Regions from separate parts of the Paenibacillus sp. GL_099_B genome, predicted to be linked through region 2. Evidence: riboswitches for the same ligand, from Rfam matches in the RefSeq annotation. Region 2 holds a riboswitch; the other holds the start of a gene.

Region 1 (6,414 bases), 1.2 Mb from region 2:
TACTTCGCGTTTAACCAACTGTTCCTTCTCATTTCGGTACCGAATCATGTCCTGAATGCTGATCAACTTCAGATCATGCTTGCGGGCGATCTCCTGCAGATCCGGAAGTCTCGCCATCGTGCCATCTTCCTTAATCACTTCACAGATTACACCTGCCGGATAGGAACCGCACATAATAGCGAGATCTACAGCCGCTTCCGTGTGGCCCGCGCGTCGTAGCACACCGCCATCTTTAGCGATAAGTGGGAACATGTGGCCCGGCTTGCGGAAATCTCCGCTTTTCGCTTCGGGATCGATTAGACCCTTAACTGTAATGGAGCGTTCATGAGCCGAGATGCCCGTTGTGGTATCTTTATGATCTACAGAGACGGTAAAGGCCGTCCCATGAAAGTCCGTATTTTGCTGAACCATAGGTTTCAGGTTGAGTTCATCGGCACGTTGCTGCGTAATGGGAACACATACCAGACCTCTGCCTTCGGTAATCATGAAATTGATCACTTCAGGTGTAGCCTTTTCCGCCAAAGCGATAAAGTCGCCTTCATTCTCCCGATCCTCATCATCCACCACAATGACGGGTTTACCCTGCATAAGATCGTAGATGGCTTCCTCAATAGGATTCAGAATGGATTGCTCTGCTGACATAGGTCCCCCTCCAGTTTCCATTTCAATTTATATTTGTGGTTATTCAATTAGTTAAGCAAATCCGTGATTAGCGAGGAAATCCTCACTGATACTTCTCGGCTTGCCCGCACCGGTCTCCTGATGTCCTTTACCATAGTGCAGCAGATGATCCACATATTTGCCCAAAATATCACACTCAATATTGATGGTATCTCCCGTCTTTTTCACATTTAATACGGTCTCACCAATGGTATGTGGAATAATGGATACAGTAAATGCGGTCTGTGAAGAATGCACAACGGTCAGACTAATTCCGTCCAGGGTTACAGACCCTTTGGGTATCAGATATTTGAACAGCTGCGTATCATCAGGTTTGATCTCGAAAACAATTGCATTCTGGTCACGTGTAATGCTGCCAATGACCCCAGTGCCATCGACATGGCCCTGAACGATATGCCCGCCAAAACGTCCACCTGACAGCATGGCTCGCTCCAGATTAACTTTACTGCCGGATTGCAATTGACTAAGATTGGTATGTCGATATGTCTCGGGCATCACATCGGCAGTAAATCCGCCACCCTCCAGGGTTGTCGCAGTTAAGCATACCCCGTTTACAGCCACACTATCGCCAATCTTCAAGTCGTTCATGATGGCGGAAGCTCCGATATTCAGGACCATCGCTTCGCCTTTCCGACCTATCCGCCGGATCTGACCGACTTCTTCCACCAAACCGGTAAACATGCTACCGCCTCCTTTATTTATTTCGTTATCGTTAATTCATTTATTCAGGCCAAACCGGAATTCCGCCAATGCTGATATTATCTCCAACTTGCTCAATTTCCAGCTGATGTAATTGAATCGCCTGACTCATGCGCTCTACACCCTCAAAGCGGAAACTGCCTGGTGTTTCGTATCCTCCGACAATTTTCGGAGCAATGAACATGAGCAGCCGATCTACCAACCGTGCTTCCAGCATGGACCCATTCAGTGTGCCCCCGCCTTCAAGCAGAATCGAACCAATCTCACGCTCACCGAGCTTGCTGAGTGCACTCAGTAGATCAACACGTGGTCCTGGACCACAACGTATAATCTCCACCCCATAGGCTTCTAGCCGCTCAGCCGCTTCAGGGCTCGCCTCATCCGTTGTAAGCACCCAGGTTGGGGCAAGGCCATCCTTGACCATTTTGGCGCCTACAGGCAGACGTAGCTTGGAATCGACCACGATTCGTACCGGGCTGATCCCTTCCACTTGCAAGCGAGTCGTGAGTTCGGGATTGTCTGCAATGACCGTTTCCACACCAACCATAATTCCTTGATGGCGATGGCGAAGCGCGTGTACGATCTCGCGAGCTGACTCGTTAGAGATCCATTTGCTGTCACCGCTACGCGTAGCGATTTTGCCATCCAGTGTAGAGGCCGTCTTTAAAGTTACAAAGGGGAGACCTGTTGTGATGTATTTAATGAATTTCTCGTTCATCCGTCTTCCGCGCTCGCGCAACACTCCAACCTCAACTTCGATCCCTTGTTGACGCAGCATGCTGATACCTCTGCCGGAGACTTGCGGATTCGGATCTTCGCAACATACGACGACACGTTTCACTTTCTCATGAATGAGACGTTCGCTGCATGGTGGGGTCTTTCCATAATGACTACAGGGTTCGAGCGTAACGTACACTGTACTGCCTTCAGCATCACTGCCTGCCATGTTCAGCGCATGAACCTCTGCATGACCGGTTCCGCGTTTGAGATGACTTCCGAGGCCCACGATACGTCCTTCTTTTACCACGACACAACCTACTACCGGATTGATTCCGGTCTGTCCTTGTGCCCGCTCTGCCATATCCAGTGCCAGCGCCATATAAAATTCATCATTAATCATTTCCAAGTCCGTTCACCCCACGGTTAAAATCTTAGTTATATACCTCCCTTCCAACAGAGAGGCATGTTCCATATCCAATAAAAAATCCCCGTCGAACAAACCGTTCGATGGGGATGATGAGAGACATGTGTCACCAGCAGTACTATTGATACAGTGCCAACAACACATCGCCCAAAACTTCATTTCAGGCAAGTGAAAGCAGACACATACCTTAATGAACTTCAATTACAGGTAAAGAGCTTCTATGATGTGGCATATGTATGAAGATTGCCGGAAGTAACCGGATTTCTCCCTGCACAGGAAATGAATTCGTCAAAAACTGTACAGCAACACTTCTGCGGAATGCGGCCCGTAAGGACTGCACCCTCTCCTTCTCCCATCCAGACTATACTGTCGGTTCTGGAATTACACCAGATCAGCCATCTGCCAGAGGCAGACGGGTCACGGACTTTGCATCAATGCTGGATAGATATCCTCACATACTGCATCACCGCCGGTAGGGAATTACACCCTGCCCTGAAGGATTCGTTGCGTTATTAATTGGATGTTAGCACTTTAATGCCAAAAAATCAATTGTTTTTTGTTCCTTTTTGTCACATACTAACTTTTAATAAGCTTAAGTGTAATAAAAAACCGCTTCGCCAATGGCGAAACGGCTGCATACGGAAATACTGATTAAGCTTCTACAACTTCAACAGTCTCCATTTTGTCTTTACCTTCGAAAGCGTCCACGAACTCCATACCTTTGGTTACTTTACCAAATACAGTATGTTGTCCATCCAAATGTGGTTGCGGTTGGTAGCAGATGTAGAACTGGCTTCCGCCTGTGTTACGGCCTGCATGTGCCATAGCCAATGTTCCACGCTCATGTTTGTTCGGGTTGATTTCACAGTTGATTGTGTAACCAGGACCGCCTGCACCGGAACCGTTAGGGCATCCGCCTTGAGCTACAAAGCCCGGAATAACACGGTGGAATACAAGACCGTTGTAGAAACCGGAGTTAGCCAGTTTCTCAAAGTTTGCTACTGTGTTTGGAGCTTCTTGATCGAACAAATCGATTACAACTTCTCCGCCGTTTGCCATTTTGATTTTCGCTTGTTTCGCCATATGTAAATGACTCCTTTCGTATTGACCATCGTTAATGGTGCCAGAACGCATGACCCTGGGCCAAGCTTTAAAGCACTTTTCTTAGTGTACACCGAAAATGGATTGATCGCAAAATAATCAGCAAGATTTTTTCAAAATCCAGCCCTAAAGATGCAAAAGAAGACAAAAAAGGAGTGTCCTTTTTTGTCTTCTTCATATAGAGCTCAGCTAGATGTCCTTAAATTAACGGGTAACCGGCTGTTTAGCAATGCGTTCAGGCACCAGATCATTCTGGATAATGTCCTGATACGTCTCACGGCGTACGACAACATCCCCTTGACCGTCTTTGACAAATACAACTGCCGGACGACGAATCCGGTTGTAGTTGCTTGCCATGGAGTAGTTGTACGCGCCTGTGCAAGCTACTGCGAGCAGATCGCCACTTTGCACTTTAGGCAGGTCCAGATCCCAAATCAGCATATCGCCGCTCTCACAACATTTACCAGCAACAGATACCGTTTCCTGAGCAGCCTCATTTGCACGGTTTGCCAATACAGCTTCATATTTCGACTCATACAGTGCTGGACGCGGATTGTCTGTCATTCCACCATCCACAGCTACGTATTTACGAACTCCTGGAATATCTTTGCTTGTTCCAACAGTGTAGAGCGTTGTTCCTGCTTCACCTACGATGCTGCGGCCTGGTTCAACCCAGATCTCAGGCACAGCATAGCCGATTTGAGCAAAGTGATTTTTCACCGCATCCGTGATGGCTTTCACGTATTGTGAAACTTCAAGCGGTGTATCTCCATCAATATAGCGGATACCGAAGCCACCGCCCAGATTAACCACTTTGAATGCCACGTTAAGACGCTCATACACATCTGCTGCAAACTCAGCAACGCGTTGAACTGCCATTTGGAATCCTTCAACTTCAAAAATTTGTGATCCGATGTGTGAATGCACACCGAGTAAAACTAAGTTCGACTGCTTGGAAGCCAATTCAATGGCTTCAAATGCCGTTCCGTTTCCGATATCGAATCCAAATTTGGAATCCGTTTGTCCTGTCGAGATATATTCATGCGTATGCGCTTCAACACCAGGCGTCACACGCAGCAAAATGTTAACTTTGCGATTTTTGTCTGCGGCTACAGCTTGCAGCAAGTGCAATTCATTGAAGTTATCCACAACAAAGCAGCCAATCTCTGCATCAAGCGCCATTTCGATCTCTTCCAGCGTTTTGTTGTTGCCGTGGAAATGAATACGCTCTGCCGGGAACCCGGCTTGCAGTGCCGTGAACAATTCACCATCGGATACAACATCCAGGGAAAGTCCTTCTTCCGCAGCAAGGGCACACATTGCCATTACGCAGAATGCTTTACTTGCATAAGCAACCTGGAAACCCAGGCCTGAAGCACGGAACGCTTCCATGTACTCTCTGCAGCGCTCACGAACCAATTGCTCGTCCACAACATACAGGGGAGTTCCAAATTGTTCTTTCAAGTCGGTTGTATCGACTCCGCCAATTTCCAGATGTCCCTGTGCATTTATTTTACTTGTACCATGTAAATACATAATCTGCATTCCTCACTTTTTTATATACTGGAACAACTGTTATTCCAATGATTTTACACCAGTATATCAAATTAGAAAATGAGAAGAATGGATTTTTCGGCAGATCATTTGTGTTTTTTACTTTTTTGCAGTTCACCATCCGGGTCTTCATCCATTTTGGTATTGTCACGCGTTTTGTTGATTGAAGGACGTTTTTTATTTTCCAACAGTGGCAAACGGAACAAAAAGTTACCCAAAGCCTTTGCATTAAACGGTATGAATGGCCAGAGATAAGAAGAGTTGTAGGAGCGATGCAAGGTAAGCGCCACTATAATGAACGTCGTCCCAACAACGAAGCCGGGAACCTTGAATATCGCCACAGCAACCAACAAAAACAACCTGACCAATCGATTCGCCAAACCAAGCTCATAACTGGGTGTTGCAAACATACCTATCGCGGCAATCGCCATGTAAAGTACAACTTCATTCACAAAATAGCCTGTTTTCACGGCGATATCCCCGACCAAAATGGCTGCAATCAAACCCATGGCCGAAGCGAGTGGCGTCGGGGTATGGACTGCTGCCATCCGCAATAAATCGACCCCGAATTCAATAAGCAGGAACTGCAGAATCAGCGGAAGCTGGGCATTCTCGTGAGGACCGATGAACTCCATTCCTGCTGGCTTAATGGCAGGGTCAATAACCATCAACAACCACAGCGGCAACAGGAAAAGCGAAATCAGAATACCCCCAAATCGTACCCAGCGCAGATAGGTTCCCATAAAGGCGGTCTGTCTGTTCTCTTCCGCATGCTCACACAGATCAAAAAAGGTCGTGGGCAGAATCATCACACTGGGTGAAGTGTCTACAAAAACAACAACCCGTCCGTCCATCAGATGGGAAGCTGTCACATCCGGTCGTTCCGAATAACGAACCAACGGATATGGGTGCCAGCCCTTGTTAATAATCGCTTCTTCAAGCTGCTTATCGGCAGCAGGGATACCGTCGATATTTACTCGTTTAATTTTTTCACGAACGGAATCCACCTGAACCTTGTCCACGATATCGTCAATGTATACAACACAGACATCCGTTTGAGATCTCCGTCCGACCTGCATAATTTCAAACTTTAATCCTGGGTCCCGTATTCTTCGGCGCACTAACGCCACGTTGGTCAGAAGTGTCTCCGTGAATCCGTCTCTTGAACCACGCACCACTCTCTCCAGCGAAGGTTCCTCTGGGGAACGTACCGGATAGCTACGGGTATCCATAAT
Region 2 (6,414 bases):
GGTGTGACATAAAAATCATACCGTTCAAACAATGTGGACATCTGGGCTGCGGCAACATCCCATTCGGCCAGACTATGTACGAATTCGGCAGCAGATACTTTTTTACCCGCTTCAGCCAGAACCCAGGACTCGATCTCCATGTCATCAGATGTTAAAGATCTGCCCATAGAACGTTCCATGGAAGAGATCATCGCCGCCATTTCGCCGCTGTTCATCATGTAATAGTTCTCCATCAGTTTGACACCATTAACTGGACTCAGCTTTTCTTCAACCTCATGACCCTGTTCTTCCAGCCAGCGAACCATCTTATATACAGCTTCTTTGGCTTCGTCACTCACAGGTGTACCTACAGGAGAAGCTGTTGTGTAAGCGACTTTCAGTTTGCGTTGATGAGGATAGTGCATATCAGCCAGGTAGCTGCCTGGAAAGAGGGGAGCATGAAACGCAGCTTCGGGTTGAATCACTTGCAGTGTATCCAGTAAAGCAGCGCTGTCGCGAACGGAACGGGACAAGGCAAAATCAATCGAAGCACCTTGCCACTGACGACCAACCCCCGGTCCAACGGGTGTCCGTCCACGTGTAGGCTTGAGTCCGAACAAGCCGCTGAATGAAGCAGGGATTCGGATTGAACCGCCACCGTCACTGGCTCCCGCAAGGGGTACAACACCCGAGGCTACTGCGGCAGCGGCACCTCCACTTGAACCACCTGGTGAGTGATTCGTATTCCATGGATTTCGACTTGCACCGTGAAGACGGGGCTCAGTAATATTTTTCAGGCCAAATTCCGGCGTATTGGTATGTCCAATGATAATGAAGCCTGCATCGCGCAGACGCGAAACGAAATTGGAATTCCGCAGTGCACGATGTTCACTGAGAAGACGTGAACCCGAGGTGAGAATTTCACCCTCCAGGGCTTGGGAGATATCTTTCAATAACAAGGGCACGCCGGCAAAGGGCTGCTCTCCCGGGCGAACCATACCCGCTTCCTGACGTGCACGTGTTTCATATGTACGAATGACCGCATTAAGCTGCGGGTTCACTTCTTCCAGGCGTGCATACGCCGCTTCCAGCAATTCGACAGGAGATATCTCCCGTGCGCGAACCAATTCAGCCAAGCCTATGGCATCGTAAGATGTATATGAAAATGATGAAGATGAAGACATGATAATCGTTCCTCTCTAAATTGACTTGATCTACTATTCCATATGTCATCGTACCACCGGAATAGTGAAAAGACAAAAGGCACTGTACATCTCAAAGGATGTCCAGTGCCTTAATTGATTTGCTTTTATATAAAATTCAATCCGTACGAAGCTTTGGTGCACCGTCAGCCGGACTCGCTGAGCGTTCTTGCTGTTTGGAGATGGCGAATAGGGCAATCCAGATGAGGATGAAGCCCACCAGTTGCTCCCATGTAATTAATGTACGGAATGCAATCCAGTTTACCAGTACACCGGCCATCGGGAAGCTCAGTTCTGCGAGCGTTGCAACTGAGGCCTTGGTGGAAGAGAGACCTTTGTAATATAACAGAAGACTCAGTAACCCTGGCAGTAATGCCTGACCCAGAATATTAAGTGCTACAGCCGCCTGTTCACCTGTAGCGGAAGGGAATGTCCAGGCAGCACCTTCGTTCCACGTCATAAAGATCAGCAGTGGCAAGGCTACGACAAAGCGCAGAGAGGTGACCGTTTCATAACGGGTTTGCCCCAGCATCAGCCGCCCCATAACCGTTGAACCGCCCCACAATGCAGCTGCACCCAGCGATAACAGGCTGCCTGCATGAACCCAATTGTCCCAGTTGCCAAGGGGAAGGGTGAATCCGAACGTGAGCAGGTATGTTCCTGCAAGTGCAATGATAAACAGTCCACCGAAGCGGCGAGGCAATGTTTCTTTCAGCAGAAGCTTAGCCAGAACAATCGCAAATAGCGGCTGCATCTTTTGCAACAATAAGACGGTGTTGGGATCGTTATGTGTAAGCGCAAGTGTGAATAATACCGTGGCGAGAGCAGATCCTCCCCAGGAGATAAAGATCACGGCAATCCAGTGGCGTGCACGCAGGTTTTTCAGATCCGCCCGAAACTTCCACAGCACGGGAATCGCCACAAGGCTGACAATAATATGTTCCACAAGCACAATCTGAGTGGAGGTCATCGTTTTGAGCAAAATGATACGGAACAATGGATCTACGCCCCAAAGGGCGGCGCCGAGCACGACGAGCCAGAATCCGGTATTGCTTCGTTCCTTACGGTAAACCGTTGATGCAGTTTGGGTCTTTTCCATATTCAGGACTCCTTCGTCAGAACACGGAATCTTCAGTTGGCAAAATCGACAAAAGCCCCCGTTTTGGTATACACCAAATAAACGGGGGCTCAATCATTGACATGTCGTACGAAAATAAGCCTTTCCGTAACGGCATGTTAATGTGTTGATCTTCTCTCATCCGGACTGTACCGTCGGCCTTGGAGTCACACCAAGTCAGTCGCTGAATGTCCAAAGTCTGGTCAAACAGCGAGTCGCGGGCTGGTTCTTTAAGAACATCACCGCCGGTTGGGAATTGCACCCTACCCCGAAGATCCTATTCAATTATATTGTGTATTGAACAAGCTGTAACATTAATAAGTCCATCTTATTCCTGTAAGCGCTAGCAGTTCAAGTGTTTTTTTAGAATATGATATTCCAGCTTCCCTGTTGTCTGCGTAGTAATACAATCTGTCCTGCATGATACGCATCGTGGAGTACCCAGCGGGCAAGTTCATGTGCCCATTTTTCATCCGTATCCATGAAAGGGGCTTCAAGATCGGATTCTTCTAATGAAGCAAGCTGATGACGAAGCTGTCCGGCTAATTGTGTTGTATTTTGCATAAGTGTACTCCAGCCAGTGCTATCAGAAGGGTCGCCCGGATCTCCGAAGGTAGATTCATTGTTTTCGGCAGGTGTACCGGATGGTGTTGTACGCTGAATGCGACTCAGCAAGCGTTGATTATAATAATACATATGGTTGACCAACTGCCAGATGCTTAATCCACCGGATGATGGAACCCAGGCTGCCTGTTCAGCAGTCAGTCCTTCGAGTGCCTTGGATAAAGGCACAATCCAGTTACATTGATCCCAAGTGTCATCTTTCTGAATGAGCAATAGTTCTGTTGCTGTTGTAGTCATTGATTTTTCCTCCCTAAAATAAATTCATGGTAACTAGCTAAAGCACTTAAATGTGGTTACAATTAATATAACCCAAACATGAATAAATGTAACTATCTTTTTTCGTTTTAGATCGTTACAATTTAGCGGAGGTACGTATGGATAGACTATGGACTGATTTTGTAAACAGTGATTACCATGACTGGCGTGGCGGAGATCGTTCTGAGGACAGGCTTGGCAAAGCCGAATGGCAGCAAGCATTCATTAAACAATGGCAACTGAACGCATCTATACCTGCTTCATCTGAAGAGGAGGGAGCCTTGAGAAACTTCAGAAATGAATTGCAGGCTCTTGCAACTCGTTTATCTGGCGGAAATCCATTATCGAACAAAGACCAGGAATGGCTTAACGCCATGATGGAGGAAGGTCAAGTCATAAGAAGACTGAAGGCTGGAGATGAGGGACTGAAAATTTCACTTATTCCTGTAGGAACTCAATGGCAGCAGGTCATGGCAGAGGTCGCAGCCGATTTTGCGATCACAGTAATTGAAGGGGATGGCGGAAGAATTCGTATCTGTGACAATATGGATTGCCGTTGGTTTTTCTATGACGATACACGCAGTAGAACCCAGAAATATTGTGATGACAAGATGTGTGGTAATCTGATGAAGGTTAGAAGGTTTCGGGCAAAACAGAAGAAGGACCAGCAGCAAGAGTAAGGTGTATACAAAGAAAGTTTGATTTTCTGTACTTTGCAACAGACAGGAAATATTCAATAAGATTTTGGTAAATCCAAAATTGAATCTTCCCATGTAGTCCTATATAATGGTTATATACTTAAAATATTTCAGCTAGTCATTTCATCAGAGATTAACATCCGGGATTCAAGCGTATATCCAACAAAAAACAATGATTGGAGATGTGTCTTGTGGGGACAAGTTATCTACTGAAAAATGGTTGTGTATTGTCTATGGATTCGTCGGTGGGTCAGTATAAACGGGCGGACGTTCTCATTGAGGATTCTCTTATTACTGCTATCCAGCCCGATCTGAGTTGTATTGAAGCAGAAGTGATAGATGCATCGGAGATGATCATACTCCCTGGACTCGTAGATACGCACCGGCATGTGTGGGAGTCGCTTGTAAAAACAGCGGGAACCAACTGGTCACTGCCGATCTATCTACAAAATCTCTACTATGGAGCGATGGGAAGTAAACTCCGGCCACAAGACAGCTATATCGCCAATTTGCTCGGTTCTTTGGAAGCGCTTAATGCAGGAGTGACCACGGTACTTGACTGGAGTATGCCGTATTCACCGGAGCACACGGATGAACTGATTCGCGGACTTCAGGATGCGGGTATTCGGTCGGTTTTCGCTTATGGTGTACCGGGTGAGACGCCCTACTGGAACAGAGAGAGCCAGCTTACGTATTCGAATGATGTGAGAAGAGTCAAGGAACAGTATTTTTCTTCACGGGATCAGCTGCTTACGTTCGGCCTTGCTATTCGTGGTCCGGAGTTCAGCCATTGGGATACCACGGTGAAGGAAATTCAGCTTGCCCAAGAGCTGGAAGCGATATGTTCCATGCATGTTGGCTTTGGAAGCTGGGGATCTGTAGATCGTTCGATAAGTAAAATGTATGAGGCTGGTTTACTGAGTCCAGGTCTGAACGTCGTACACGGAAATACGATGGATACGGATGAGTATAAAATGTTGGCCGATAGCGGCGCCTCACTGTCTGTCACACCGGAAGTAGAGATGATGATGGGGCACGGGTATCCGGCAACGGGGTACTTCCTGGAAAATGGAGGAACTCCAACGCTCGGAGTCGATGTTGTAACATCAACAGGTGGGGATATGTTCTCCCAGATGAAATTTGCACTTCAAGCTGAACGTTCTCGGGAAAATGAACAACTTTTGCTGCAGGGTGAAATGCCTGGTGAGCTTAATCTGCAATCCAGTCAAGTGTTGAGATTCGCAACTTCTGCTGGGGCGAAGGCTCTTGGACTTGAACGGAAGATTGGCACACTTACGCCAGGTAAAGAAGCCGATCTGATTATGATCCGAACCACCGACCTTAACTTATTCCCGGTGCATGATCCGGTTGGAGCCGTCGTTCAATTTGCCAATCCATCCAATGTGGATACCGTGTTCGTAGCAGGTCGGCCGGTGAAGCGCGAAGGCAGGTTGCTGCATGTCGATCTGAACGAGGTCCGTCGGAAGGCTTTGGCAAGCAAGGAATATCTGCTATCTCAATATCGGATGTCGGATGCAGAGCGAATTGTATTTTCATAAGTTAGATAATCCATGTGAATGAAAGAGTGACTCTCTTCCGGAATGAAAAGAAAGGATGTTCTTATCTGTCTTATAGATCTAATAGTGTTTCGAGTGAAGAGCCACATACGGATATGTGGCTCTTTGGCGTACCTGTTTATTGTGCAACAAGACAGGGGGAGTAAGGAATAAACAGCAAAAAGAGGCGAAAAGGCACTGCATTTCTGTAGTTGCATGTAACAACGGGTTTATAATGTTTTGTTAAAGAAAAAAGCTATTAAAAAACTGCGCATAATATAAATTATACGCAGTTTTCTTTTAAATCGATTTTCATATTCAGCCCTGTCCAACAGATCATGATAATTTTCGTCTAGAACGCACAAAATATACTATCATCCCAAAATAAATTTAACCAAGCAACGCGACAAAGTGTAGAAATCGATAGATTTTTGTAGTTGGTCGGTAAGATAGAACAAAGGGCTTTTTCATAGAACAGATGAACAAAACAAAATATTTGAAGTAAAGAGACACATTCATCATTTTCAATACGAGAGGAAACTGTGTATGAATCAAAACCAGAATCGATCTTCCCTGTTTAGAAAAAAGCCGATTGCCACCGGAGATAACGAAAGCAACATGTTGAAAAGGTGCTTGGCCCATTTGATCTAATGACCCTCGGGGTAGGTGCGATCATCGGTACGGGTATCTTTGTATTAACAGGCGTTGCTGCTGCAAAATATGCAGGTCCCGGTTTGGTACTGTCTTTTCTGCTGGCAGGTATTATCTGCGCCTTCGCTGCATTATGTTACTCGGAGTTTGCATCCAGTGTGCCTGCTTCAGGAAGTGCGTATACATACAGCTATACCGCTTTCGGCGAAGTCATTGCCTGGATTCTGGGATGGGATCTAATTCTTGAGTATGGATTTGCGAGTGCGGCTGTTGCCAGCGGTTGGTCTGGATATTTTCAAACGTTATTGTCCGGATTTGGGTTGCAATTACCC

What was found. Region 2 has a riboswitch for FMN ahead of AC3ITG_RS15850 (DMT family transporter). Riboswitches for the same ligand answer to the same signal wherever they lie in the genome.
Region 1: another riboswitch for FMN. It lies ahead of ribD (bifunctional diaminohydroxyphosphoribosylaminopyrimidine deaminase/5-amino-6-(5-phosphoribosylamino)uracil reductase RibD); the one in region 2 lies ahead of AC3ITG_RS15850 (DMT family transporter).

The regions. Positions count from the first base shown of each region.
Region 1 is NZ_CM174430.1:4,631,434-4,637,847, forward strand. Features, by position in the region: gene AC3ITG_RS20965 (bifunctional 3,4-dihydroxy-2-butanone-4-phosphate synthase/GTP cyclohydrolase II) at 1-642, opposite strand, end outside; gene ribE (riboflavin synthase) at 694-1,362, opposite strand; gene ribD (bifunctional diaminohydroxyphosphoribosylaminopyrimidine deaminase/5-amino-6-(5-phosphoribosylamino)uracil reductase RibD) at 1,403-2,506, opposite strand; FMN riboswitch at 2,865-3,028, opposite strand; gene AC3ITG_RS20980 (peptidylprolyl isomerase) at 3,176-3,607, opposite strand; gene lysA (diaminopimelate decarboxylase) at 3,830-5,161, opposite strand; gene AC3ITG_RS20990 (spore germination protein) at 5,266-6,414, opposite strand, start outside.
Region 2 is NZ_CM174430.1:3,468,303-3,474,716, forward strand. Features, by position in the region: gene AC3ITG_RS15845 (amidase) at 1-1,163, opposite strand, end outside; gene AC3ITG_RS15850 (DMT family transporter) at 1,300-2,280, opposite strand; FMN riboswitch at 2,425-2,578, opposite strand; gene AC3ITG_RS15855 (DinB family protein) at 2,662-3,159, opposite strand; gene AC3ITG_RS15860 (CGNR zinc finger domain-containing protein) at 3,297-3,857, shown strand; gene AC3ITG_RS15865 (amidohydrolase family protein) at 4,058-5,434, shown strand; partial or broken gene bcaP (branched-chain amino acid transporter BcaP) at 5,978-6,414, shown strand, end outside.